DNA from 4 places in the Peribacillus sp. NPDC097264 genome. Region 4 is predicted to be linked to each of the others. Evidence: riboswitches for the same ligand, from Rfam matches in the RefSeq annotation. Region 4 holds a riboswitch; each other region holds the start of a gene.
The links. A riboswitch is a leader RNA that binds a small molecule or an ion and turns the genes downstream of it on or off. The one in region 4 is predicted to bind S-adenosylmethionine.

Region 1: linked by a shared signal. The riboswitch ahead of ACQKL0_RS15340 (Fur-regulated basic protein FbpA) and the one ahead of mtnK (S-methyl-5-thioribose kinase) in region 4 are both predicted to bind S-adenosylmethionine.
Region 2: linked by a shared signal. The riboswitch ahead of ACQKL0_RS00835 (methionine ABC transporter ATP-binding protein) and the one ahead of mtnK (S-methyl-5-thioribose kinase) in region 4 are both predicted to bind S-adenosylmethionine.
Region 3: linked by a shared signal. The riboswitch ahead of metK (methionine adenosyltransferase) and the one ahead of mtnK (S-methyl-5-thioribose kinase) in region 4 are both predicted to bind S-adenosylmethionine.

What each region holds. Positions count from the first base shown of each region.
Region 1 covers NZ_JBNNSR010000009.1:65,287-72,669, reverse strand. Annotated here, with positions in the region: gene ACQKL0_RS15370 (MFS transporter) at 14-1,219, shown strand; gene thiE (thiamine phosphate synthase) at 1,258-1,893, opposite strand; gene thiM (hydroxyethylthiazole kinase) at 1,874-2,689, opposite strand; gene thiD (bifunctional hydroxymethylpyrimidine kinase/phosphomethylpyrimidine kinase) at 2,686-3,492, opposite strand; gene thiW (energy coupling factor transporter S component ThiW) at 3,461-3,994, opposite strand; gene tenA (thiaminase II) at 3,995-4,684, opposite strand; TPP riboswitch at 4,790-4,882, opposite strand; TPP riboswitch at 4,951-5,056, opposite strand; SAM riboswitch class I at 5,361-5,464, shown strand; gene ACQKL0_RS15340 (Fur-regulated basic protein FbpA) at 5,563-5,826, shown strand; gene ACQKL0_RS15335 (aspartyl-phosphate phosphatase Spo0E family protein) at 6,054-6,230, shown strand; gene ACQKL0_RS15330 (GNAT family N-acetyltransferase) at 6,283-6,789, opposite strand; gene ACQKL0_RS15325 (GDSL-type esterase/lipase family protein) at 6,950-7,383, shown strand, end outside.
Region 2 covers NZ_JBNNSR010000001.1:157,405-164,787, forward strand. Annotated here, with positions in the region: gene ACQKL0_RS00825 (MetQ/NlpA family ABC transporter substrate-binding protein) at 273-1,106, opposite strand; gene ACQKL0_RS00830 (methionine ABC transporter permease) at 1,122-1,790, opposite strand; gene ACQKL0_RS00835 (methionine ABC transporter ATP-binding protein) at 1,783-2,817, opposite strand; SAM riboswitch class I at 2,962-3,073, opposite strand; gene ACQKL0_RS00840 (O-acetylhomoserine aminocarboxypropyltransferase/cysteine synthase family protein) at 3,186-4,496, opposite strand; gene ACQKL0_RS00845 (thioredoxin family protein) at 4,836-5,144, opposite strand; gene ACQKL0_RS00850 (toprim domain-containing protein) at 5,148-5,513, opposite strand; gene gcvH (glycine cleavage system protein GcvH) at 5,582-5,962, opposite strand; gene ACQKL0_RS00860 (arsenate reductase family protein) at 6,060-6,416, opposite strand; gene ACQKL0_RS00865 (acyl-CoA dehydrogenase family protein) at 6,557-7,383, opposite strand, start outside.
Region 3 covers NZ_JBNNSR010000006.1:285,355-292,737, forward strand. Annotated here, with positions in the region: gene ACQKL0_RS11850 (class I SAM-dependent methyltransferase) at 1-484, shown strand, start outside; gene ACQKL0_RS11855 (hypothetical protein) at 583-768, shown strand; gene ACQKL0_RS11860 (alpha/beta hydrolase) at 809-1,612, opposite strand; gene ACQKL0_RS11865 (gamma carbonic anhydrase family protein) at 1,827-2,345, shown strand; gene metK (methionine adenosyltransferase) at 2,486-3,682, opposite strand; SAM riboswitch class I at 3,851-4,014, opposite strand; gene pckA (phosphoenolpyruvate carboxykinase (ATP)) at 4,593-6,176, shown strand; gene ACQKL0_RS11880 (methyl-accepting chemotaxis protein) at 6,423-7,383, opposite strand, start outside.
Region 4 covers NZ_JBNNSR010000004.1:331,881-339,263, forward strand. Annotated here, with positions in the region: gene deoD (purine-nucleoside phosphorylase) at 1-423, shown strand, start outside; gene ACQKL0_RS08735 (S41 family peptidase) at 666-2,150, shown strand; gene mtnA (S-methyl-5-thioribose-1-phosphate isomerase) at 2,676-3,722, opposite strand; gene mtnK (S-methyl-5-thioribose kinase) at 3,735-4,940, opposite strand; SAM riboswitch class I at 5,012-5,164, opposite strand; gene ACQKL0_RS08750 (carbon-nitrogen family hydrolase) at 5,238-6,020, opposite strand; gene ACQKL0_RS08755 (pyridoxal phosphate-dependent aminotransferase) at 6,121-7,305, shown strand.

The DNA.
Region 1 (7,383 bases), on a different contig from region 4:
TTAGGAGGTTTATATGGAAAACAATGCGAAAGTGATATCGCAGCGTAAACTGCTGGGTGTCGCTGGTTTTGGATGGATGTTTGATGCACTGGATGTGGGGATGCTTTCTTTTATCATCGTTGCATTGAAACAGGATTGGAATTTAACGAGCCAACAAGTCGGTTGGATCGGAAGTATCAATTCTATCGGGATGGCTGTAGGGGCGATTCTCTTTGGAGCAATGGCAGACCGGGTTGGCAGAAAGAATGTCTTTATCATAACCTTATTATTATTTTCGATTGCGAGCGGTCTGTCTGCAGCCGTCAGTACGCTTAGTTTATTCCTGATTTTGCGTTTCTTGATAGGGATGGGGCTCGGGGGAGAGCTACCCGTTGCTTCAACACTCGTTTCTGAAAGCGTCGAGGCAAGTAAAAGGGGACGTGTTGTGGTACTCCTTGAAAGTTTCTGGGCGGTCGGCTGGTTGTTGGCGGCGCTCATCTCTTATTTCATCATTCCTGTATACGGATGGCGTGTGGCTTTGTTATTAAGTGCGGTTCCGGCATTATATGCTCTATATCTACGTTTGAAATTACCCGATTCTCCTAAATATACGGAGCTTGAAAAGAAACAGAGACCGTCTGTGCTGAACAACATGAAAATGGTCTGGCAAAAAGGGCACGCACGTCAGACACTTGTTTTATGGATTCTTTGGTTTTGTGTGGTCTTTTCCTATTACGGCATGTTTTTATGGTTACCAAGTGTCATGGTCATGAAGGGCTTCAGCATGATTCAGAGTTTTGAATATGTATTGATCATGACGTTAGCCCAATTGCCTGGTTATTTCTCTGCTGCGTGGTTGATAGAGAAGATGGGGCGTAAGTTCGTATTGATTACATATTTAATAGGAACGGCAGGTAGTGCATTTTTCTTTGGCTCCGCTGAAGGCTTATCACTCTTGATCGTATCCGGCATGTTCCTATCGTTTTTCAACTTAGGTGCATGGGGGGCGCTTTATGCGTATACACCTGAACAGTATCCAACCGTCATTCGTGGAACCGGGACGGGGTTAGCAGCTGGAGTCGGACGCGTCGGGGGCATTTTGGGGCCGTTGCTTGTCGGGTATCTAGTTGCTGGAGATACACCGATATCGACCATCTTCACGATTTTCACAATCGCGATTTTAATTGGTGCTGTTGCTGTGGCATTTGGAAAAGAAACGAAGAATACCATTCTTTCATAAAGGAAGGAGGATGACTAGAAATGAGCATCCTCCTTCTATTAATTAGTGAATCTTTTTATAGTGTATGAAAGGTGTGTAGCCACGTCCATTGGATTTTTTGCCTGTGTAATGGCAGAGACGACCGCAGCACCGGCAATTCCACTTTTAGAAAGCCTGTTGATATTATCCGCTGTAATCCCACCAATCGCAACGGCAGGAATCGAGGTACTGTGACAAATTCTCTCCAGTTCCCCTTTTTTCAAAGCAGTTGCGTCTTGTTTCGTTTTTGTCGGGAATACAGAGCCAACACCAATATAGTCAGCGCCATTGTTTTCAGCTTCAAGGGCCTCCTCCAAGGTAGAGACGGATACTCCAATGATCATATTGTCAGGAACAAGGGTCTTGATGATGGGAAGAGGAAGGTCATCCTGCCCAACATGAATTCCATCCGCTCCTACAGCAAGCGCAATATCCACGCGGTCATTAATGATTAACGGAATCGAAAGTTCATCAAGGACCCCTTTTAATAGAGAAGCTTTTTGATAAAAAGTAAGGGAAGATGCCTGCTTTTCTCTAAGTTGGACGGCCGTAACTCCGCCTGAAACCGCCTCGGTGATGATAGTGGTCATGTCCTCGACGGCTAATGATTCTTCCGTGACTAAGTAAAGGCTCAAATCAAATGGCACTTTCTTCATGCATTTTCACCTCGTATTTCCATATGGAATCATTCATTCCTGAGATGGCATCGATAATCCGTGTCCGGTATGTCCCTGTGCCATCATTTTTTTCAAGGGTTCTGGCAGCAAGCTCACCAGAGATGCTCATGGTTGAAATTCCTGCGATAGCAGCTGAATAGTAATCCTCCGTAATTCCGCAGAAGACCCCAATCAAGGCCGTCGACATACAGCCGGTGCCGGTCACCTTTGTTAAAAGAGGGTTTCCATTATCGATGATGGACGTACGTGAAGAGTCACTAACGGCATCCTTGGCTCCACTCACGACGACAACACTCTTCAGTTTTCTAGCAGCACGTAGGGATAGTTCTGCATTACTCATGGAAAGCGGTCCTGAATCGACCCCTCGCGTTACGATATCGCCTCCCATTAGCCGATGGACTTCACTTGCATTGCCGCGAATAATCTGGACAGTCATTGAATCGAGCAGTTCCATCGCTTTCTCTGTTCGGTAAGGGGTGGAACCGACGCCCACAGGATCTAAAATTACGGGTATATGGCAATCGTTCGCTGTTTTCCCGGCAATCGCCATCGCCTCCAAGGAAACATCATCCAGTGTACCTAAGTTAATCACCAGTGCTTGTGCCAGTTTGACCATGTCCGCCACTTCTTTTGGATTGGAAGTCATAACGGGAGAACCACCAATTGCCAGGGTAGCATTGGCACAATCATTTGCAGTAACAAAGTTGGTGATTTGGTGGACGAGTGGTTGTTTCTTTCTCACTCTGCCAAATAAGTCTGCAACGGATGTATTCATGTGAAATCACTCCGTTCCTTTTTATAAAATTGATGGAAATGGTGAACGGGTCCGTGTCCCTTACCGAGTTCTAAGCTATTTCGTATCGCTTCTGAAATATAGATTTTCGCTTGTTCAATGGACGTCGCTAAAGGAAGTCCATTAGCAAGATTAGATGCAATGGCAGAGGAAAGGGTACAGCCAGTTCCATGCGTATTTTTCGTATGAATGCGTTCACCCTTGATCCAAGAGAACTCCTTGCCATCATAAAAGAGGTCATTTGGATTTCCTGCTGCATGTCCTCCTTTCAGTAAAACAGCCTTCGGACCCAGTTCCAGAATAGCGGTACATGCCTTATAAAAGTCCTGCTTCGTCCGGATCGGGAATCCGGTAAGGACCTCTGCTTCAGGTATATTGGGCGTGACAAGTGTAGCAAGTGGAAGTAAATCAGTTTTTACCGACGAAACGGCCCTCTCATCTAACAGATGGTGTCCACTTTTGGAAATCATGACAGGATCAAGGACGACGATAGCCGGTTTAAATAATTTTAGCGAATGGGCGACGGTTTCGACCGTCTCCTTTGATCCAAGCATCCCTATTTTTACTGCGTCGACACGAATGTCTTCAAATACGGCCGCAATTTGATCGGTGATCACAGGGAGATCGATGGGCTGTATAGATCGAACTTCCAAGGTATTCTGTGCCGTAACGGCTGTGATAACAGACATGCCATAAACCCGATGGGCCGAAAATGTTTTTAAATCAGCTTGGATGCCGGCTCCGCCCCCAGAGTCAGATCCGGCGATCGTTAGTGCCCTTTTCATAAAAAAACCCCTTCATATAATGATTTTTTAAGAGAACTTTCAATAAAAGAAAGCCTATAATTGCGCCCGTTAAAGAACTAAGAAGAAAAGCTGGCAGAAAACCAAAAAGTGCCGCTTTTTTTCCCAATAATAAAAGCGCGATCGGATAACAGGCGATGGATCCGAGAATGCCTGTCCCCACTATTTCTCCCAAGCAGGCGTGTCCCATCCTTTTTGTTTTTTGGTAGAGGAAGGCCGCCAGCAGGGCACCAATCATGCTGCCCGGAAATGCAAAAATGGAACCTGTACCTGTCATGTTCCTGATAAGGGATACTAAAAAGGCCTGGGTCACAGCAAAAAGCGGCCCCAACATAACGGCTGTCATGACGTTGGTTACATGTTGAATAGGAAACACCTTCGCAAAACCAACAGGGATGTAAACGAATGAGCTAGTCAGGGTAGTGATGGCCGTGAACAAGCTAGTCAACGTCATTTTCCGTAATAAGTTACCCGTGTCTAGCATTTAAAGCGGCCAATCCTGTTCGTTGTGAACCATGTCCCAAAATAAATATTCATATCGGGAGGTCATTAAAAAGTGTTTCTCTAATCTTTTCAATTCCTTTTCAGGCATATCTTCCGTCAGTTCGTCTAACAGCTTGGCCAACCATTTGTGCGCATCTGCGAATTCGGGGGATGCATACGATTGAATCCAAGCGATATAGCGATTTGTTTCTAGTGCTGGACCATTTTGTTCTTTTAATAACGAGCCAATTTCATAGTAATCCCAGGCACAAGGAAGTAAGCAGGCAATAAGGTCGGCTAAAGTTCCATGATGGGCAGCATTGAGCATATAACCTGTATAGGCAAGGGTAATCGGAGTTGGTTCGGTATTTTCCAATTCCTCAGAACTAATTCCGAACTCCTTGCAGTAGCTCCTATGCAAATCCATTTCTACCTGTAGAGTCTCATTTAAAATACTCGCAAATTTGGTCATGATCTCAAGGTTAGTGGCCTTGATGGTCCCTAAGGCAAAAAGCTTGGCATAATCCATAAGATAGATATAGTCCTGCTTTAAGTAATAGGCGAATTTCTTTTCTGATAGTGTCCCGTCTCCAATTGCTTGAACGAAAGGATGAGTATGATTCTTTTTCCAAATTTCTTTTGAACGTTCGTGAAGTCTAGCACTGAAAGTTTTCATTTGGGTTTTCGCCATGATTTTTCCCCCTTATAATTCATTCACATACAAAGGAGGGGAGTGTCCAAAAATGAAGAACAGCCGCTTTCATATAGAAAGCGGCTGTTCTAGGAATGTACGAATCCCTTTTTCAACCTGCTTTCCTCCGCTGGTATGACCAGATCAGGTACAAAGGGTTTGATTCTCAGCCTATTAATGGCTCCCCTAGCAGCTTATTATTCAATTAAACGAAAACCCCGTTCCTGAAAACGGAACGGGGCAGATGGATGAAGTCAAATATACGACGACGATATCATCCACTTTCCTCCGCCGGCATCACCCGGATCAGGTTCAAAGGGTCCGGAACATCATTCCATCTCAGTCTTATAGAAGACTCCCCTAGTGGTATTTCGTATGTGATTATTGTCATCATATCAGATAAAAAGGAAAATGCAACCTTTGAATCCAATAGAATTTTATGAGTATCTTGTGGCGTGAAAGGGGTAGTAGGATAAAATCCCCATTGGCAAATGGAGCATACCTAACCCACGGTCAATTGGAGGAAAATATAGTTATTAGCAAAATAGGGATATGGTCTTACCTTGTGCTAAAAGGGCACACGGAAAAATAATATAAAAATTAAAAATTATTTGAATGCAATTGACTTATCCTTGCAAGTGGGATAAAATCATGTCAAAATCATTTATATTCTGTATTCTTATCCAGAGAGGTGGAGGGACTTGGCCCTATGAAACCTCGGCAACAGACCCATCGGGGAACTGTGCTTCTTCCAACAAGCAATCGCTTGGAAGATAAGAAGAGACGAACGGACCTCTGTCGACCTCTTCTTGGATTAGAAGGGGTTTTTATTTTTGTCAAATAGGGTTTAAGGATCCCGTACAACAGGTATATATATTTTGGCTTTAGCAAAGCCTATAAGATTAGGGGCATTATATGTGGAAAATATGAATAAAAGGAAAGGGGCCATTCATATGGCAGAGTTTTTCGAGAAAAAAGAACAGAGGAGAGCATTGTTGATAGAAGAACTATTATCAAATGGTGTATACAAAACCTCTGATGAAAAGCATCTCTATGATGCTCCATTAAAAGCTCTTGAAGATGAATATAAGATTGTTATAGATAAATCAGGTAATGAGTCACCTCCAGAGTGCATGACTTAGTTAACCTATAGTGAACAATCAAAGAGAAAAAGCATTTGCTGTGTAAAGGCAAATGCTTTTTCCCTTTTAAATCGACATAAAAAGTACAAAAGATAAAAGATTAATAGGTATTTTGTCACATTCATCTAGTAAAATAACATATTTAAATCACGTGAAATGGTTGATTTAACCTAGTGTTTTGGTTATGATGAAAATGTAAAATAATTGAAAAATAGGAAGTGGTTATATTGCAGCCTCCTCACATAACAGCAGTTGAAAAAATTGAAGAAAAACGAAAAGAAATGATCATGTTAGCAAAAAATTATGGTTTGACAAGCAGGGTGACCATTCAAGCAAGTCAAGAGTTGGATTCTTTATTGAATGCGGTCACACATATAAAATTCCTGGGAGTTTGTAGCGAATAATCAGTACATCCCAGACCATTCAAATCCAGGCAATCGCCTTTTGCAATGGAAGTCATGTAGTGACACGTTTACCAAGAATGACCAAATCGCGTTCCACTCCATCGAGTTCTGCTATTTTCGGTAAATGAGCCCATTTTTCAAAACCGAATTTTGAAAAAAGCTTAATACTTGGTACATTGTGTGCGAAAATAAATCCAAGAAGTGTCTTAATCCCTATCTTCGGACTCACCTCTATAGCCTTTTGGATTGAAAGTTGTCCAATTCCTTTCCCACGGAACTCCTCATCTATATAGATGCTAATTTCAGCGGTAAAATCATATGCGGGTCTACCATAAAAAGATTGAAAACTCATCCATCCAGCTGTTTTTCCATCATGTATGATCATATATAATGGCCGTTTGAGAATATGATGTTCTTCAAACCATTTGAGCCGTGATTCTACTGTAACTGGTTCTGTATCCGCAGTGACCATCCTCGAAGGTACTGTAGAATTGTAAATTTCGATAATTTTAGGCAAATCCTCAAATACTGCTTCCCTGAATTCTGTAAACTCCTTCATCATTAAGCTCCAATCCATTTATTATGGCATTCCAATCACCAGTACAGGTGCGTCATGCAATTTAATTTTTATTAAGTTATTCAAATGTTAGGCTTGTCCTCTTTTTGGGTATTTAAAAATAAAATACTTCCTAGTGAATACAAAAGGAGAAGCAAAACAAATGAAGAAAATCGTTGGCTTATTTTTTATTGTACTTGTTATTTGTTTAGTTGCCTATGCGTTTCAGGCAGTAGATGCGAAAAACGATCAAAGAGTCATGGCATTTGGAGATTCTTTGACTTATGGAAAGGGCGATAAAGAAGGGGAAGGATATATTGATGACTTGAAACATAAAACGAATGATTCCGATTCAGAAAAAGTCCAATTCTGGAATTATGGTATTAAAGGTCAGGAAACGGACGGTGTCATTAAACAGCTCGAAGATCTTGAGATTAACACAAAATTGGATAAGGCTGACACATTTATCGTCTATATCGGAATCAATGATTTAATTAACAGTAATGGTGGAAACTTAAAAAAAATCAATGATCAAAAGATAAATGATGAAAAGAAAGAGTATGTACAACATTTAGATAAAATTCTTTCTGAGCTTCT
Region 2 (7,383 bases), on a different contig from region 4:
TTTTATTGCATTGCTCATGTTCCCTATCTCTTACTTTTTCAACCTCGATACGAAGGTCTAAATTTCTGCTGTATTCACTGTACCCAACCCCATGTGATAACTGCATAGCTTTTTCCATTTCGCTCGTTACGTTTAAATCTAAAGTATTGATAGTGAACCATCCTTTCAAATTTGTGAATCATTTTGTTTCTTCGTCTATTCTATACCCTTTGCTTTCAACTTTAAACCCCAACTTAAAAACGACCTGGAAATCCAGGTCGTCTTTCGTTGCTTTATTCCTTTGCAGGTACGACTGCACCCTCATATTCCTCAAGAATGAAATCTTGAATTTCTTTGGAATGTAATACTTCCACAAGCGTCTTGATTTCTTCTTTGTCTTCGTCACCTTTATTAACAGCGATCACGTTCACATATGGTGATTCAGAATCTTCTATTGCAATGGAATCTTTAAGTGGATTCAAGCCAGCGTCGATTGCATAGTTAGAGTTGATTAGGACCGCATCTCCTTCGCCGCTTTCATAGATCTTCGGAAGTAATGCCGCTTCATAATCTGCATCGAATTTAATGTTCTTCTTATTCTCGACAATATCTTTTACTGTAGCTGTCGTTTTATCAATGCCTTCTTTAAGAGTAATCAGGCCATTCTTTTCTAAAAGTGATAAGGCACGTCCATGGTCTGCAACAGAGCTGCTTAAAATGATTGTTGCTCCTTCTGGAAGCTTATCAATGCTTTTATATTTTTGTGAATACAAAGCAATTGGTTCAATATGGATGCCGCCTGCATTAACAAAATCATATCCATTTTCCTTAATTTGAGATTCTAAATAAGGAATGTGCTGGAAGTAGTTCGCGTCCAGTTCTTTATTGTTCAAAGCCTTGTTTGGCAAGATATAGTCTTGGAATGTTTCCACTTCCAATTCAATGCCTTTTTCTTTAAGAAGAGGAATCGCTTTTTCAAGAATCTCTGCATGTGGTACATTCGATGCACCCACCACTAACTTCTTCGTATCATCGCCACTACCTGTATCTTTCTCTTTATCCGTTCCGCAAGCCGCCAATGCAATTGATAAAACTAGAACGAATGCAATCCCTAAAAACTTTTTCATCCTTTTCATCTCCCCTTATCTTTTATCCAATTTAGAAGTAATCACATCACCGATAATCTGTATGATGAAGACAATAATTAATATGACAATCGTCGCTACCAGGGTAACGTCGTTGTGATTCCGTTGATAACCGTCCAGATAGGCTAAGTTACCCAATCCACCAGCCCCGATGACACCTGCCATTGCCGTGTATCCAACCAATGCAATCGATGTTACCGTGATGCCTGATATAAGGGCCGGCATCGATTCTGGAAGGAGGACCTTATAAATGATGGTGCTGGTTTTGGCTCCCATTGATTTAGCCGCTTCAATCACGCCTTTATCAATCTCACGAAGGCCGATTTCGACCATCCGCGCATAAAATGGTGCTGCACCGATAATGAGTGCTGGTAATGCCGCATTCTCACCAATCATGCTACCGACAAGTAATTTGGTGAACGGAATTAATAATACAATCAAGATAAGGAATGGAATCGAACGGAAAATATTAACGAAAGCACTTAACACACCGTTAACGCCCCGATTCTCCCACATATTCCCCTTGCCTGTTAAAAACAGAAGCAACCCCAATAGTATCCCTATAAAAAAGGTCGCTACAACTGAAATACTTGTCATATACAGCGTTTCTTTCGTCGCTTCTATGATGTCTTCCCAATCTACATTCGGCAATAATTCTTCAAGCATGAGTAATCACCTCCACGCCTACCTGCTGTGCTTTTATGAATTCGATTGCGCGGAGCATTTCATCTTCACTGCCATCAAGGTGGATGAACAATGTTCCATATGAGCCGCTTCTCGTTTGTGATATTTTCCCCTGGACAATGTTCACATCCAACTCAAAATTACGTACCAATTTTGTGATCAACGGGCTTTCTGCATGATCCCCCACGAATGTCAGTTGAATCACTTTTCCTGCTGGATACCGTTCAAACAAATGCTCCATCGTTTCTTTTGTCTCTTCTGGTTCTGTCACCTGCTGAACAAAACGCTTAGTCATCTGTTCTTTAGGGTTTCTGAATACTTCCAGGACAGCTCCCTGTTCGACTACCCGTCCACTTTCCATCACAGCCACTCGATTGCAAATCTTCCGAATGACATGCATCTCATGTGTAATCAAGACAATGGTTAAACCAAGGCGTTGATTTATATCCACAAGCAATTCCAGGATGGAATCGGTTGTCTGGGGATCTAGAGCGGACGTGGCCTCATCACACAAAAGCACTTTCGGGTTATTGGCAAGAGCCCTCGCTATTCCCACCCTTTGCTTCTGTCCACCACTTAGCTGCGATGGATACGCTTTTTCTCTTCCTTCCAATCCAACTAACTTAATGAGTTCATTGACGCGCTTGATGCGTTCTTGCTTGGAGATGCCCGCAATTTCCAGAGGAAAGGATATATTTTCTTGAACGGTCCTTGACCACAAGAGATTAAAATGCTGAAAAATCATGCTAATCTCTTGACGGGCTTTACGAAGCTTAGACCCTTTAATTGTTGAAACTTCATTTCCCGCAACGTTCACGGAGCCCTCAGTAGGCCGTTCCAACCCATTCAGCATACGTATGAGCGTACTCTTGCCAGCCCCACTGTATCCGATGACTCCGAAAATCTCGCCTTTATTTATTTCTAAATTCACACTATTCACGGCATGAATCGTTTCGCTATTTCCTTTTCCTGTTCGAAAAAGTTTACTGACGTTTGACAATGTAATCATGTATGCTCACCTCTTTATCCAATTAAGCCTATGAATTTAGTCGATTTATTTTTATGGCCTCCTGATGAATCTATCCTCTATGATTCAAAGAAAATAGAAAAAGCCCTTCTGCATGAGCAGAAAGGCAGGGAAAAGCAGGCCTTCCTCTCATCTCCCAAAGCCTCTACGCTTTGTGTGAATTGGCACCTTTCCAAGGAAAATCCTTGTCGGTTGCCGGGTTTCAACGGGCACATCCCTCCACCTCTCTTGATAAGAGCTATATATGGACTATTCTTTTTTGTCTTAACATTCACTTTACTATGTCTGAAATTTTAACACAGATAAAAAAGGAGTGCAATGTAAAATCCTAGGGTGTACCTGTTTCTCCATTAAACTCTTTGAGAATTCACTGACACGATATTCGTCGCTTTTTCAATCGCTTGCTCTAGATCTTCAAGTAAATCGTCTACATTTTCAATACCGATTGAAAGGCGAACCTGGTCGGCGCTGACACCGGCCTTGACCAGTCCTGCATCATTCAATTGCTGGTGAGTTGTACTTGCTGGGTGGATGATTAGGCTTTTAGCATCCCCGACATTGGCGACATGCGACCATAACTCTACCGAATTGATGAGTGTGGAACCTGCTTCACGTCCACCCTTAATTCCAAACGTCACCACAGATCCGGCTCCCTTAGGCAAATATTTATCCACAAGGGCTTTATCGGGATGATCATCGTTACCCGGATAAGAAACCCATGAGACTGCCGGATGGTTCTCCAAGTATTGAATGACTGTCCTCGTATTCAACAGGTGTTCCTTCATCCTGACATGGAGCGTTTCCAGGCCAAGCGTGAACTGGAATGCACTTTGAGCACTTAACGTCGGTCCCAAATCCCGAAGCAATTGCACACGCGCTTTCGTGATAAAGGCAGCAGGCCCTACCGCTTCGGAATAGACAAGTCCATGATAACTAGGGTCAGGTTCCGTAAAGCCTGGATAATTAGGCGAATTCCAATCGAATTTACCACCGTCGATGATGACTCCCCCTAATGTCGTACCGTTACCCAATAGCCACTTTGTAGCTGAATGGATGACAATATCCGCCCCAAAGTCTATTGGTCGGCACAGATACGGCGTTGCGAAAGTGTTATCGATGATAAGAGGTATCCCTGCTTCGTGGGCTATTTCCGCCACTTTTTCGATATCAAGAACCCTTAAGCTTGGGTTGCCGATTGTTTCGGCAAATATGGCCTTCGTTCGTGGAGTGATTGCCCGTTTGAAATTTTCCGGATCATCAGGTGAGACGAATTTCACTTTGATTCCGTATTTAGGGAGTGTATTTTCAAATAAATTATAGGTCCCGCCGTACAGTGTTGAAGCAGAAACGATTTCATCCCCCATACCAGCGATATTAAGGATGGAAAGGGATATAGCGGCCATGCCGCTTGCAACTGCCAATCCACCGATTCCCCCTTCTAACAGGGCCATTCTTTCTTCAAAGACACTGACAGTGGGATTGTGAAGCCTCGTATAGATATAGCCATTCTCTTTTAATCCAAACAGATTCGCTGCATGATCTGTATCTTTGAACAAATAAGCATTACTTTGATAAATGGGCACGGCGCGGGCACCCGTTTCGTCGACTTTTAAACCGCCATGCACACTCAACGTCTCAAAGCGGTAATTTTTTTCTGTCATTATATTCTCCCCTTCTTCCATTGTTTTAGTAGGGATTAAAGCGATATTGCCTCTTCTCTTGTTATATGCAAGGAACCTTATAATATGAAGAAGTCGGAACTTCCCGCCACCGTCCATAGAAATTTCCCTATTGAACGATGTCGCCTGGATAAGCGCGTTTTGTAAATGGCAGACATTCCATCCTCGTGTATGATGCGTCTATAACGTATGTACTTCATACAAAATATAGCACTTTAGTAGCAGGTAGTCAATTAGTTATTAGAATATTCAATCATTAATACGAATGCTATTTCCCCCCCATGACTTTAACAAAAAAACCAATCCATGTAGGATCGGCTTTTAGCTTATCTCTTTCAGCAATCCATACAAATAAGGAACAGACTGAAAGGCATATATTTTTTTTGTCATCTTTCCTTTTTCAAAAAGCAAAAGACAAGGTACGCTCTCAATTTCATATCGTTCAGCCAATGTCTGGACATAATTCATGTTCATTTTTCCAGCCTTCATTTCCGGGAACAGCTCTAGTGTTATGGAAAGCATTCTTGAAGCCACCTGGCAGGTTCCACACAAAGGTGTGTATAGATATAAGCTAAAAGTGTTCCCTTGATCAACAGCTTGCTTAAAGTCTTCTTCTTTCCATTCCTCCATCAGTTACTCTTCCATCCTTTTACTTGTAAATTTAGTTTTCACTTTCATATTTGCAGTTAGTAGCACGGAAGCGATGTGATGTTCTGGGGTATCCTCGACTTCCTTGTACATCCTATCTATGTACAAATGCCTTGCTTCCGGCAGTTCCCGACGAAATTGTTTCCTTAGCTTTTCCCCTGACTCATCTGCGTCAAAAAGGATGTAAACGTCCCTGCCTATCAATTCATCCACCATTTCATCCAACTTCGTTAAAGAAATGGTGCCATTGGTACATCTGATTTCCACTTCTTCGTCCAGAACGGATGCCACTTTGCGCTTGTCTGAAAGGCCTTCAACCATAATCACTTTATCGGGTACATCCCATTCCATCTCATCACCCCGTCTCCACTCAAATTGAAAAAGAGCAGGCTTAATTAAAGCCTCCCCCCTCACCTTACTTACCCGTTTATCAGGCTATCATATTCGTTTGCACTCATCAGTTTTTCAACTTCACTGCTGTCTGATGGTTCAAGGACGATCATCCATGCTTTTTCAAACGGAGATTCATTAACGAATTCAGGATTGTCATTTAACTCTTCATTGATTTCAACGACCTTGCCGCTAATCGGAGCATAAAGTTCAGATACCGTTTTAACGGATTCTACACTGCCAAAGGGCTCGTTCGCTTTCAGTTCAGATCCAATCTCTGGAAGTTCAACAAAAACGATGTCCCCAAGTTCCGACTGAGCGAATTCAGTAATCCCTATTCGTACTGTACCCTCTTCCGTTTTGACCCATTCATGTTCTTTTGTATAACGAAGTTCTTTTGGCGTTGACATATTAATTCCCTCCATATTACAGCTTATATTTTATCTATTACATTATAAGGTAGATTCTTTGTCATGATAAGGAATTATCCAAATGTTTTGTAAAGTCTTAGCTCCAGGTCTCATCGAATTGTTCTTCTTTGAAACCTACTGTCACCTTTGAACCGTCCGTAACAATCGGCCTTTTCAAAAGCATGCCATCCGTAGCCAATATATCGAGCATCTCGTTCTCTGAAGCTTCTTTCAGTTTGTCTTTTAAACCAAGCTCGCGGTATTTTTGCCCGCTCGTATTGAAAAACTTCTTCAACTCTAATCCACTATTTTTATATAACTGTTCAATTTCTGCCCGAGAAGGGGGATTTTCCACGAGATGAATCGCTTCATATTGCAATTCATGACGGTCCAGCCACTTCTTTGCATTACGGCATGTGCCGCATTTTGGGTACCAGTATAAAGTTAAGCCCATCGTTTCACCACCTACCCTTAGAATACCCGTTTTTTTGGGGCAATACAACGAAAGACTCTCTTTGCATCTCTATGAAAATCCCACAAAAAAATAAAGGAAATACCCAAGACGGGCATTCCCTTTATTGTGGACTTTAATGCTTAAAGTGCGTATTTTTCATTTTCGATTACTTTGACGGAAGCTTCGCGTTTTTTCGCAATGACATTGATTGGGTTATGTCTAGTCAACTTGCGTAGTGAAGAAAGCATGATGCGAAGTGTATCGCCAGTTTCAACAGCAATCAACGTTTCTTTCGCATGTTGTTCGATTTCATTGAAAGCTTCTTGAACGAAGATTTCAGTGTAAAGCACTTTTTGTTGGTTCTTTTCTAGACCCGTAGTCGCGATTGCTTTTTCCGTACGTAAGACCACGGATTCAGCAGCATAGGCAAGAGATACGATATCCGCAATATTTGAAAGGATTTCTTGTTCTTGATCAAGTTTTTTACCGAATTTTTGTGCAGCAAGACCTGCAGCCAGAATGCCAATTTTCTTAGCATTTCTAACTAGCATTTTTTCTTGTGCCAATGGCTCGTCGCCTGGTTCTTCCGGCATCATCATCATTAACTCTTCTTGTAGGCCTTGAGCTTTTTGAAGAAGTGGAAGTTCACCTTTAAGGGCTTTTTTCAGGAATGTGCCTGGAACGAGCAAACGGTTAATTTCATTTGTTCCTTCAAAGATACGGTTAATACGAGAGTCACGGTACGCTTTCTCGATTTCATATTCTTGCATGAAGCCGTAACCGCCATGAAGCTGTACCCCTTCATCCGTTACATAATCCAACACTTCCGAAGCGAAGAATTTATTCAATGAACACTCGATTGCATATTCAGCAACGGCTGCTGCCATGGACTTGCCATCTTTTACTTGCTCATCAGTCAGTTTGCTTTGTCTTTGGTCATAAAGGCCGACCGTACGGTATACAGAGC
Region 3 (7,383 bases), on a different contig from region 4:
CAACGGCCATGATACCGTTTTTCTCGCCCAATTGGTCGGCGAAACCGGTCATGTCTATAGTTTTGACATTCAAGAGCAAGCCATTCACACTACCGCGAATAAATTGGAAACGGAACATTTACAAAAGCGTTGCACCCTCGTCCACGATGGACATGAACAGCTTGATACGTATATCACCGGGGAACATGCGGGAAAGATCACCGGGGCCATCTACAACCTTGGCTATCTACCTGGAGGCGATAAATCGATCATCACGCAAGCCGATACGACAATCGCTTCTCTGGAAAAACTGTTCGACATGATGGCGCCAGAGGGCATCATCGTCCTCGTCATCTATCACGGCCATCCAGGAGGAGAAACGGAACGGGATGCGTTGATGCACTATGTACAGAACCTGTCTCAACAAAAAGCCCATGTCCTGAAATACGACTTCATCAACCAAGTTCATTCTCCTCCGTTCCTCATTGCGATAGAAAAAAGGTAGAACTCCCACCACCGTTCAATAAACGGTGGTGTTTTTGTAAATCCGACCGTTTATTTTGTATTTTTAAACTTTTACCCATTATAATGAGAAAAAAATGGGTGCAGAAACATGGAACATTTATCGACTTCGTTACTGGCAGGGCAGATTTATTGACTGTGAAAATCAAACCGGATACAAGTGAATCATATGGCCAATTCGTCACCAGCCTGAATGCATTGACCGAAGATAAGAACACGATGGAAGAATTGAAGCCGTTCGAACATGCCTTTGACAAATTCCTCTAAAACAAAAGCTGCTGAAGTTTCTCAGCAGCTTTTTTCTTATTTAAACGACATAGCCCAATATCTTCAACCGGTTTTCAACGAAACTCAGTGCATATTGAAATACGTCATCCCGCTCCGGTTCATTGAAAATTTCATGATATAGTTTCGGCCATTCCTTGTATTGCTTTTCGCTGGCCAAGTTATAGTTGAACCACTCCCGGACCGCCTTTTTGTTGACGACCTTGTCATCTCCGCCCTGCATCATCAGTAAAGGCACGTCCTGAAACTCCGGAATCTCTTCAAAAGCATCCTTCATTGCCTGTACAAGCTCCCGATACCAGCGAACGGAAACTTTGGTAATGTACAATGTATCGTTCGTATCCGATTCACGGATTTCCGAATTTCTTGTCGCCATTTGGGGAGTTAACCCAGAATCCACCCGGAATTTTGGCATCACGATATTCATGCCGTGTGAAATGGCGGTTAAGTATTTGGGAGGATGCGTCATCAGGCCGAGGCATGGCGATGATAAAATGACCCCCGCGATGTCCCATTCTTCCTCCTGAAGCAGGCGGATCGCAATCAACCCACCCATACTATGTCCTAATAAAAAGACAGGAAGGGAATAATCGTATGCATCTTCAATCCAGCTTTTTACTTCTTCTAAATATTCGTCAAAGGAATCGATATGCCCCCGGAAGGCGCGTGTCGTCATTCCCTGCCCGGGTAGGTCGCCCATGACGACATGGTATCCGGCTGAAAGCCACATTTGTGTTAACCACTTGTAACGGCCATGATGCTCCATTGCCCCATGAATAATGACGATGACGCCTTTTGCATCTCCGTCCGTCTCCCATTTCCACATTCGAAATCCCCCTTTCACTTTTCTCTAGTTGTAAACGTTCCATGCAGAATGAAAAATAATCTATATGGTAAATTATAACCACATTCTCGGTTTTCGACAAAAATGAAACCTAATTAATTGTGCTCAATCAAATAGTAGCCAAGGCTATTTTGATACGGTATATTAAAATAATACAGCAAAATTATCCACTTCGGAAAGGAAATGATGAAAATTGATTATTTATCCATTCAAAAGCATGGAACCAGAAATTTCCGAAAGCGCCTATCTTGCTGAAAATGCCGTCGTGACAGGCGATGTCAAAATCGGTGATGAATCAACGATCTGGTTCAATACCGTCATTCGCGGCGATGTGGCACCCACCATCATCGGGAAAAGAGTAAGCGTACAAGATAACAGCGTACTTCATCAAAGTCCCAATAACCCACTGATAATCGAAGATGAAGTGACCATCGGCCACCAAGTCATTCTACATAGCTGCAAAATACGAAAGAGAGCCCTCATCGGCATGGGTTCGATCATCCTTGATGGAGCGGAAATCGGTGAAGGTGCCTTCATCGGCGCAGGGAGCCTTGTCCCCCAAGGAAAGGTTATCCCGCCGAACACCTTAGCCTTTGGAAGGCCAGCCAAAGTCGTTCGTGAAATTAATGAGGAAGATCGCCAGGATATGGATCGCATTGTCCGGGAATATGCTGAAAAAGGACAACTCTATAAACAGGCTGACCGAATAAAGTAACACCAATCGTATGATACAAAAAAACGCTTAGCTAAAAATAGGATTCCTTGAATTATTCCCTAGGAAGCCATATTTAATCCTATTTTTGCCCATCAAAAAAGGTGCCTTGCATTAAAGCAAGGCACCTTTTCTCATATGATTTACGCTTTAGCTTGTGTTTTTAAAGCTTCTGCTTTATCCGTACGCTCCCAAGGCAAATCAACATCTGTACGGCCGAAGTGACCATATGCAGCTGTTTGCTTGTAGATTGGGCGACGTAGGTCAAGCATCTTGATGATACCAGCTGGACGTAGGTCGAAATTCGCTTCTACCAATTCCACTAGCACCTCTTCACTTACTGTTCCCGTTCCAAATGTATCGATTGAGATGGATACAGGCTTAGCCACACCGATTGCGTAGGCCAATTGCACTTCCGCTTTGTCAGCCAGGCCAGCAGCTACGATGTTCTTCGCAACGTAACGAGCGGCATATGCAGCAGAACGGTCCACTTTTGTCGCATCTTTACCAGAGAAAGCACCGCCGCCGTGACGAGCGTATCCGCCGTACGTATCAACGATGATCTTACGGCCAGTAAGACCAGCATCCCCTTGAGGTCCGCCGATTACAAAACGGCCAGTCGGGTTGATGAAGTATTTTGTATCTTCATTGATTAAGTCAGCCGGTACGACCGCATTAATCACATGTTCTTTTAAGTCGGCTTGAATTTGTTCAAGTGTCACTTCAGGATCATGTTGTGTGGAGATGACGATTGTGTCTACACGTACAGGTAGGTTATTTTCATCATATTCAACCGTTACCTGCGTTTTTCCATCAGGACGTAAATAACTTAGCGTGCCATCTTTACGAACTTGAGAAAGACGGAATGATAGCTTATGAGCCAATGAAATGGGAAGTGGCATAAGCTCTTCCGTTTCATTGCACGCGAATCCGAACATAAGACCTTGGTCCCCTGCACCGATAGCATCGATTTCCTCATCGGACATCGTACCTTCACGTGCTTCCAATGCTTTATCAACACCCGCTGCAATATCAGCAGACTGCTCATCGATCGAGCTTAGCACGGCACAAGTCTCGGCATCGAAACCATATTTCGCACGAGTGTACCCGATACCTGCAATCGTATCGCGGACAATGCGTGAAATATCCACGTAAGCCGATGTTGTAATTTCTCCAGCAACAAGTACAAGACCTGTCGTTACACTTGTTTCACACGCAACGCGCGCATTTGCATCCTTAGCTAGGATTGCATCTAAAATGGAATCTGAAATCTGATCACAAATTTTATCCGGATGGCCTTCTGTCACAGATTCAGAAGTAAATAGACGTTTCTTTGACATCTTATTTCCTCCTTGGAAGTTAGTATGTTGTAGGCATGAGCCTGATCTTTTACGGAACTCGTTTCCCTTATTAGTTTCAATCATAGACACAGAATTAATGAATAAAAACACAAAAACCTTCCCTGGCAAATGAGGAAAGGTTTAAAAATTCTATCATCTATCCTTTCACTCTTATCGTTCAAGGGTTTTTTACCTTGCTCAGGTTAGCACCATCACCACTATTCCTTGAAGGTTCATCGCTTTATTTTCGGCGATTGACCTTGGAGTCAAGTTCAATATGGCAGGTTGCTGGGTTTCAAAGGGCCTGTCCCTCCACCAACTCGGGATAAGAGAATCCGTACAATTTAAGATACTATCGTATTTAGTCTGAATTTGTCAATGTTTTTCTAAATAGAACATTTTTCCCCAATGAAAAATAAAAAAACTTTTTATCTGGCACAGCCGGAATATAAATAGTATTCTTAAAGAGTGTAAACTAAGAAGATAAGACCATTGACTTACAATGGATAAATCAGACAAAATGAACATACCATCCGAACCCCTATATTCATCCCTTTTTCAGTTACATAAATGGTTGTTCACTTCTTTTCTTCCTATTATAAATGAAAAGGTACACTAATCCTAAAACGGGACTTCACAAAGACTTGTGGCAGCAATCGTTTTTCACATCCTAGATTCACTTCATCCAGATCGTCTCCCGATTCAACCAGATTCAAAAACATCCATCCAGGATGACTCACTGCAAGTATATGCCCGCACTATACATAAGGTTACACTCGAAGTGAGATAATTGATTAATGTGACTATTCCATTTTCATTCACAAAAAAAGTTAAATAGTATAGACTATTTAATCCAATGTGTTATACTAATTGTATTATAAAAACTTAAACAAAGGAAGGTATCTCATATATGAATTCTGTTGACGTTAATGAGTTACACCAATTATTAGCAGGAAATAATGTGCAAACTCAACTCTCAGTTCCTCAATTAGTGGAAAAAGTATTAAGCAGAAATGAAGGCGTTTTAACTTCAACCGGCGCAGTAAAAGCTGAAACGGGCAAATACACAGGCCGTTCACCTAAAGATAAATATATTGTGGAAGAAGCTTCTGTAAAGGACAAAATTGACTGGGGCCCAGTGAACCAACCCATTTCCGAGGAAGTATTCAATAAACTATATAGTAAAGTAGTGGATTACTTAAAGACAAAAGAAGAAGTCTTTGTCTTCAAAGGTTTTGCTGGAGCAGACGAATCATCACGCCTTCCTATCCGAGTGGTTAATGAATATGCTTGGCACAACCTTTTTGCTCATACATTGTTCATCCGTCCGAATGAGGAAGAACTAAGAGGGCATGAAGCAGAATTCACCATCCTTTCCGCACCTAATTTCAAAGCGGATCCAGCAGTTGATGGAACGCAATCCGAAACGTTCATCATGGTATCATTCGAACGCCGTACTATCCTAATCGGTGGAACTGAATACGCAGGTGAAATGAAGAAATCGATTTTCTCAATCATGAACTACCTACTTCCGGAAGAAGAAATCCTTCCAATGCATTGTTCGGCAAACGTAGGTCGTGAAGGCGATGTCGCTTTATTCTTCGGATTGTCCGGTACTGGTAAAACGACTTTATCTGCCGACACGAACCGTAAACTGATCGGTGATGACGAACACGGCTGGTCTTCTAACGGTGTATTCAACATCGAAGGCGGATGCTATGCAAAAACCATCAACCTTTCACGTGAAAAAGAACCACAGATCTTCGACGCCATCCGTTTCGGCGCCGTATTGGAAAATGTCGTGGTAGATCCCGAAACACGCGTGGCGGACTACGATGACAGCTCATTAACGGAAAACACCCGTGCTGCATACCAAATGCAAGCGATCGATAACATTGTGAATCCAAGTATTGCGGGACACCCGAATACAATCATTTTCTTAACGGCTGATGCTTCTGGCGTACTGCCTCCAATCAGCAAACTTTCTAAAGAACAAGCCATGTTCCACTTCTTGAGCGGATACACAAGCAAATTGGCAGGTACAGAAAGAGGTGTGACGTCTCCTGAAGCAACATTCTCTACATGCTTCGGTTCACCTTTCCTACCACTTCCTGCTACACGCTATGCTGAAATGCTTGGAGAAAAAATCGACGAGCATGACGCAAAAGTATACCTGGTTAACACAGGATGGACTGGCGGAGCTTATGGAACTGGAAGCCGTATGAAGCTTGCTTATACTCGTGCCATGATCCAAGCAGCACTTGAAGGTGAATTAGCCAACATTGAAACCGTTCAAGATGATATCTTCGGCTTGAACATTCCGGTTCATGTTCCTGGTGTTCCTGATGAAGTGCTTCAACCAATCAAAACATGGGCAGACCCTGCTGCATACACAAAATCAGCAAAAGACCTTGCCGCTCAATTCCGTGCAAACTTCAAGAAATTCGGTAGCGTACCAAACGAAATCGAAGAACTTGGCGGGCCGATTGCATAATAAAGATAGGAAAAAGGACCAAGCGAAAATCGCTTGGTCCTTTTCTTTATCATCAAAGCAAGAATGCATAGTCCTTGGATATCCTCCTCTTCCCCATATTCACATTAGCTTTCTACGCGCACACCCCTTGGCTATCCCCGTCCCTTCCTCCTATTTCATGTGACAAGCCGCATTGCAACAGAAAAAACCCGAACGACTAAAACACCGTGGGAGTGGTGTTCATCGTTCGGGCTCTTCATCGTGTTCTTAAATCTTGAAGTGGCTTACTTCCTTCTGTAGGTTTTCGGCCAGGATTGCTAGTGATTGGGCGCCTGTCGTAATCTGTTCATTCGCCGCTAGCTGCTCTTCTGTGGCTGCACTTGTATCATGTGCCCGTTCAGCAGCGCTCACCGCAATTTCCTTTACGGAAGTGGCCCCTGCTGCCACCTCTTCGGTCATGGCTTGAATGTCTTCGATAGCATTGGATGCCGACTCTATCCGTTTTCCCACTTCACCGACTGCCACTTTGATCTGGTCGAACACCTGCAAGGAATTCTCCGAGGCAATGAGTCCATCTTCCGCTTTCTTGGTTCCCATCTTGATGGATTCCACCCCTTTTTTGGTCGCATCTTGAATCATGCTGACCATGTTTGCAATCTCTGAGGCGGACAATTTCGATTGCTCAGCCAGTTTCCGGACTTCATCTGCCACGACCGCAAAACCTTTTCCATGATCCCCGGCACGGGCAGCCTCGATCGCGGCATTCAATGCCAGTAAATTAGTTTGGTCGGAAATGTCCGTAATCAAGGCTGTCACTCTTTGAATATCACTTGAATGGCTCGTCATCATTTCCATGATTTTCGCCGAGTCCTGAATGGTGGAATTGATATGATTCATTTCCTTTGTCACCGCATTCATGCTGGATGATCCCTCACGAACTAGCGAATTCACCGTTTCAGCAGATTGAAGCATGTCGACATTGCTTTCCGTAACTCTCCCGACGGCTGCAGCCATTTCATTCATGGAATCCACCGAATTTTCAATAATGACCACCTGCTGATTCGTTCCTTGCATATTATCCTCTGCCGTTTTAGCAACCATCTCCGAAGAGGCAAGGCTTTCCTCGGAACTGGCTGACATTTGCTCCGCTTGAACAGCTAACTGGCTCGAAGAATCCCTCATACTCGAGACTATCGACTTCAGTTCATTAACCATTTTGTTGAATGCA
Region 4 (7,383 bases):
CAAAAAGATGTGAAGGTCAGAGATGTAATCCTGGCTATGAGTGCCTCTACAGATTCACAAATGAACCGCATGACATTCGGTGGCGTTGATTTTGCTCCTACTGCTGATTTTGATTTATTGAAAAAAGCTTATGATGCAGGGGTGGACAAAGGGTTGCAATTGAAAGTCGGAAACGTATTTACCGCAGATCAATTCTATAATGATAATAGTGAATTGGAAAAGTGGGCCAAGTACCAAATCCTTGCTATAGAAATGGAATCGGCTGCATTATATACACTTGCTGCTAAGTTTGGTCGTAAAGCATTATCCGTTTTAACGATTTCCGACCATCTTTTAACAGGTGAGGAAACAACCTCCGAAGAGCGCCAAACAACATTCAATGAGATGATTGAGGTTTCTTTAGAGGCAGCGATTCAAGACTGACTATAAACGTTATCATTTACGGGTAGCCAGGAATAGAAGAAACTAAGATATTTAGTTTCTTCTATTCCACGGAGTCCGTATTTTTGCACGTAAATAGAATGTGGATAAAGAATTGGTCTCTATAAGAAAGCTGGATTGGAGCAAGATGGTAGGCACTTACATATCATTCAAAAAATTTGATAACTAAAGTTTTCCGATTTGCTAGAAAGCTGATAAAATAGGATGTATTAGTTAATATTGTCATGAAGAATGAAAGTGGTGAGGCTTCAGTGGAAGAAGAAAATCAACAACAGCCCAAAGATGAAGGCAAAATTGTGAAAATAAAAAAGTTTACGTTTATTATGGGGATTTTCTTACTCATATTTTTGACAGCAGGGATAACTACAATCGCGTTGACCTTTGGCGATGAAAAAGTAGAGTCACTTGCACCGAGTAATCATCCTGAATTTGAAAAGTTATATTCTACATATGATACGATCAAAGATAATTATTATGAAGAAATCGATGAGAACACGCTCGTGGATGGAGCTATAAATGGAATGATAGAATCGTTGGATGATCCTTACTCCTCTTATATGGATAAGAAAGAAGCCTCCAGTTTCCATGAGAGCATCTCTTCTTCCTTTGAAGGAATAGGTGCTGAAATCCAAGAGAAGGATGGACAGATCATGGTGGTTTCCCCTATTAAAGGATCACCAGCTGAAAAAGCCGGAGTCCGGCCTAATGATATTATACTAAGTGTCAATGGCAAAAGCCTTGATGGCTTAAGTTCTTCGGAAGCTGTCTTGAAAATCAGGGGGAAAAAGGGAACAAAAGTGGAGCTTGCCATTTCAAGGGCGGGTGAAAAGGAACCGATTACTTTGTCCATTAAGCGTGATACCATTCCGATTGAAACGGTTTATTCAGAGATGCTTGATGATGGGATTGCCAAAGTGCAGGTTACAAGTTTTTCTGAGCATACGGTGGAAGAGCTGAATACGGCACTTGAAGACATGGATAAAGAAAAGATGAAAGGCCTAATATTGGACTTACGTGGAAATCCGGGTGGATTGCTTGACCAAGCGATCGCGATGGCAAACTTATTTATCCCGAATGGGGAAGTCATCCTTCAGGTCGAGGATCGAAAAGGAAAAAGAGAAGTCTATAAATCCCAGAATAATGGTGAGTTGAAGCTACCAGTGGTCGTATTAATTGATGATGGAAGTGCAAGTGCATCTGAAATCGTTGCCGCCGCTGTTAGTGAATCTGCGGGTATTCAGCTTGTAGGGGTAAAATCATTCGGAAAAGGGACCGTGCAAAAAGCCGCAGACTTTGATGATGGTTCCAACTTTAAGTATACAGCACAAAAATGGCTGACTCCGAAAGGCAATTGGATCCATAAAAAAGGGATTGAACCGGATATAAAAGTCAAGCTTCCCGAGTATGCCAATCTTCCATATATCTCTCCTGATAAAGGATTGAAAGTATCGGATTCCTCGAGTGAAGTAGAAGCAGCGGAGAAAATGCTGAAAGAAGCCGGGTATAATCCAGGAAAAGTGGATAAGTATTTCGATGAAGAAACAAAGGTAGCGGTCAAGGAATTCCAAAAGGATCATAAGATCAAAGAAACAGGTGTCATTAAAGACGATACAACCGTTAAATTGATGGAAGTCATTAGGGATAAAATCCTTAAAAATGATACTCAAGTGAAAAAAGCGGTGGAAGTATTGAAAAAGAAAATCAAATAATCTTTTATAAAAACAAGCGGCCCATCAGCAAGCATTTATTGCTGATGGGCCGTTTTTCGTATGCTTGACTTAGGTGTGTGTGTAATCCATAAGGTGACCATGGAAGAAGTACCAATGGGTGGGGAATGGAAGGGTATCCATGATGAAGTAGAATTTGAAGAAAACGAGCGGTAAACCCTGCTTGAGGAACATGAACTTTCATACAAGGCTAAGAATAATTACTACCGAAAAGCGGCAGAAAAATCAAAGAAGGCTAGATGCCACTCTGACTAAATTCTGCGATTATATCTATCAAAAAGAACCTCGTCAGAATAAATATAACAGGAGCAACTGAATGGGTTTCCAAGGTTAATCGTGAAAAGAATGAAGGGGCTGTCTAATAAGTCCTTATTCCAGTGAATTTCGCAAAAATAAAGAGGTAGAAATGTTGTTAAATCAACGTTTCTGCCTTTTACTATTTATTCAATTTCGGTGTGTAATTACACCTTTTGGGACAGCCCCTTGATCAATCCTTTATAAATAATTTCATTTTACAAAAAGCGGGATATTACTCCTGTAATCAGGTGAAATGATGCCATTTTCGGTAATGATGCTTGTAATAAGAGAATGGGGCGTAACGTCAAAAGCAGGATTGAATGTCTTCACATTTTCTGGTGCTATCCTGACTCCTTGTATAGAAGTGATTTCATCCCCATTCCTTTCTTCGATTGGGATGGAGATACCCGACTCGAGAGATAAATCGAATGTACTTGATGGTGCTGCTACATAGAAAGGAATATCGTAATGCTTAGCTAATATCGCCAAACCCAATGTACCAATTTTATTGGCTGTATCACCGTTTGCCGCAATACGGTCTGCTCCGACTATAATGGCTTCGATTTTTTTATGATGAATGGTGTGGGCTGCCATATTATCCGAGATTAATGTAACGTCCACTCCAGCTTGCATAAGTTCCCATGCGGTGAGTCGTGCCCCTTGCAAGACAGGTCTCGTTTCACAGGCATAGACCTTTATAGGAAAGGATCTTTCCTTGGCCAGGTGGAAAGGTGCGAGGGCAGTTCCGTACCGTGCAGTGGCTATCCCCCCAGCATTACAATGGGTTAAAATAGAATCACCCTCGTTGAATAAAGACAATCCGTATTCACCAATTTTTCGGCACATCTCCACATCCTCTGAAAATAGCTTTTTTGCTTCAGCAACAAGAGCGCTTTTGGCTGAAGCTATGCTATTGGCTGCTTGTAGAGTATTCTCCATTCTTTTCAGTGCCCAAAAAAGGTTGACCGCTGTTGGTCTTGAAGAAGCGAGTGTAGTAACATGTTTCGTGACATTGTGTTTAAATTGCCATAAATCCGTGGTATTTTCCTGGATTGCACCAAGAGCAACGCCAAATGCTGCAGTTAGCCCGATAGCGGGGGCACCACGGACCTTCAAGGTCAAGATGCTGTCATATACATCTTTAACCGTAAAAAGTTCAATGAATTCTATTTTTGATGGCAAGGCCTGTTGATTCAATAAGGTAATATGGGTATCATTCCATTGGACGGAATAGGGTAGTGGCGTTGTAGTTGTCATATGTATATCTCCTTATAGGGCTGAATAGGAAGGCAATGTATATTGCTTTACGGCTTCTATCACTGCTGAAATATTCAGTTCTTTCCGATTTTTGATTATATGGGCCCCGATTTTCAAGGTAGCCGTTTTAGCTGTAATTCTAGTTTCTTTATTCTCAATGCCATTTAAATCAGCAACATGAGATAGGCCAATGGTTCTTCGAATTAGTTCACATCCTGCAAAGCCATATGCATCACCTTTAAACTTGTTGAGTACATATGGAAGATAACCTTCGATCTTACTGTAAGGACTTTTATTTTCAGAATTCCACAGGTTCGTATAGGTTTCTTCAAATGTATTCCAAAATTCCTGAAGATGAGTAAAGATTTCTTCCTTCCCAGTGGCCTCGCGTGTTACTGCCTGGAATAGGAGATTCGCCATGTATTGTCCAAGGTCAAATCCAACAGGACCATAAAAAGCGAATTCAGGGTCAATTACCTTTGTTTCTGTATCACTTGCAAATATACTTCCCGTATGTAAATCGCCATGAAGAAGGGCCTCCTGCTCGGATTCGAAGCTTTGTTTTAACTTAGCCACTTCCAGTATTAAATCAGCATCTTTCCATATAGACTTGGCAGCCTCCAGCAACTCAAGCTCAAACTCGCCTGGATGTTCCTCCAAAAAAGGATCCGTGAAAATGAAAACCTCAGTAATCTTGCAGAGTTCTGGATTCGTGAAGTTCCGGGCAACCTCTTTTTTCGCTGCCGGTTCCAAATGAAAATCAGACGTATAAAAAGCGGTCTTTGCAACAAATTCACCAATGTGTTTGGATAATAGAGGGAAATGATCTCCTTCAATTAATCCGGTCCGGGCGATTTTCAAGTGTGATAAATCTTCCATGACGGTGATTGCAAGCTGTTCATCAGAATAATAGACTTGTGGGACAAGTTCGGGACAATAGCTTCTGAATTGAATTAATGCATTCGCTTCGATAGCCGATCTTTTTAAAGTCAATGGCCAGCTTTCACCAAGAACCTTTGCGTAAGGAACTGCTTGTTTGATGATGACTCCTTTATTTGTTACGGGATTTGTAACGTGAAAAACATAATTTAAATTTCCGTCACCGATTTCATTACATAGTAATGAGTCATCTGAATGCAGTAACCCAAGTTTCTTCGTTAGGTCAATTGCCGTTTCGTTTGTCAATAGCTTGAAATTTGATGGTTGAGTCATTGTTATCCCTCCAAGTACATTAAAAAATATGAAAAAGCCCCTTTCCCATAGAAAGAGGCAGAAGCTTCACTTCGAACCTCTTATCTCCCAGAAAGAATTCTTTCTGGTGGATTTGGCACCGTGCTCTGTGGATATAATCCGGCGGAATTCCCGCCCCATTTCACAATGGTATTACAGTCGGTTGCTGGGCTTCATAGGGCCTTTATCCCTCAGCCTGCTCTTGATAAGAGTATTGTATTTATTTTCAGAAAATTAATCTCGAATGAATGATATCAATATTTCAAATAGTTTGTCAATGGTAAATTAATAAAACTCGGGCCGCCGATCTTCGAAAACGGGTATTTTATTTCTTGCTTCTCCTACTTTTTCTAAGTCAAGGGTGCCGAGTAGAAGTTCTTTTTCTTCACCAGCCTCACAAATGATTTCTCCCCACGGGTCGATGATGATGGAATGTCCGGCAAAATGATTATTTCGGTCAGAACCGGAACGATTCACAGCCACAACGAATGCTTGATTTTCGATTGCCCTGCTGATTAACAGTGCCCTCCAATGATGGAGCCTAGGCTTTGGCCACTCGGCGGTCACGAAGATAACCTCCGCACCTCGTACCGTATGGGCCCGTTGCCATTCTGGAAAACGGATATCATAGCAAATGAATCCGGCGCAAATCTTTTCATCGAGGGAGAATAAGCCATCTTTTTTGCCAGGTTGTAAGTAATGGTGTTCATCCATCAATTGAAACAGATGGAGTTTATCATATTCTTTAACCAGTTTGCCTTCTTTATCGATGATGAGCATTGTGTTATAGATGCCTTCCTTAGTTTTCTTTGCAATCGAGCCACCGATTATGTTAATGTGGTGTTTTTTTGCAAGGGCTTTTAGAAAGGTAATGGTTTGTGCTGCTTCTTCGTCTGCAATTTCATGTAATCTCGTTAAGTCATAGCCGGTTGTCCATAGTTCCGGCAGCATGACGATGTCCGGTTTAGACTGTACAGCTTTTTCAATCCATTGTTTTGCCACCTGGAAATTTATATCTGGCTGTCCAAAGGCAATGTCCATTTGTAAACAGGCGATTTTCCATTTCATCATTTAAAACCTCCATATGTAAAAAAGTACTTTACAAGATTAAGATAAACATATATCATTTGTGACTATAATTTCAAGAAATTTCAGAGAAGGTGCAAAGATGGTGCAATTCGAAAAATCCAGACTTCTTCAAGAGCTTCCAAAGCAGTTTTTTGCTTCTTTAGTCGAAAAAGTTAATAACATAACATCAGAAGGCAAGGATGTCATTAATCTTGGGCAGGGAAATCCAGACCAACCGACTCCTGAACATATCGTGAAGAGCCTGCAGACAGCAGCAGGAAATTCCATGAATCATAAATATTCTCCTTTTAGGGGGCTTCCCTATTTAAAAGAAGCTGCGGCCCTCTTTTATGAACGTGAATATGGCGTCAAGCTAGATCCTAAAACGGAAGTGGCGATTCTTTTCGGTGGAAAGGCTGGTCTAGTCGAATTACCGCAATGCTTGTTGAATCCAGGCGATACAATTTTAGTGCCTGATCCGGGCTATCCAGATTACCTGTCAGGTGTAGCGTTAGCCCAAGCTAAAACGGAAATTATGCCCTTGACCGAAGAAAATGATTTTCTTCCCGATTATAAGGAAATAGATAAAGAGGTTTTTGACAAAGCGAAGATGATGTTCTTGAATTATCCCAATAATCCCACAGGAGCATCGGCGTCAGCAGAATTCTTCGAAGAAACGGTTTCCATGGCAAAAGAACACTCGATATGTGTGGTCCATGATTTCGCATATGGTGCAATTGGGTTCGATGGGAAAAAACCGGTAAGCTTCCTTCAAGCAGAAGGATCAAAAGAAGTGGGGATAGAAATTTACACCCTTTCTAAAACATATAACATGGCGGGGTGGAGGGTTGGCTTTGCGGTTGGCAACCAGAGTGTCATCGAATCGCTTGAATTATTGCAGGATCATCTTTACGTCAGCCTTTTTCCCGCAATACAAGAAGCCACGGCATGCGCCTTACTGGATTCACAAGAGTGTGTGAAGGAACTCGTGAACATGTACGAAGGACGACGAAATGTATTTATCGAAGGGTTACGATCCATTGGATGGGATGTACAGGCTCCAGATGCTTCCTTCTTTGCTTGGCTAAAGGTCCCTGAAGGATATACTTCAGCGAGCTTTGCAGATCATTTACTGGCACATGCCCATGTAGCAGTTGCACCAGGAAATGGTTTCGGTGAATTTGGTGAAGGATACGTCAGGGTGGGACTTCTCACTTCAGAAGACAGACTCCAAGAAGCGGTAGAAAGAATTCGTACATTGAATATATTCAAAGAAAATCAGTGAGATATTGAATAGTTTGAACATTATACCTATTGACAAAGTATGAATTGCGTGAAAGAATATAAAAAAGAATTCTAAATT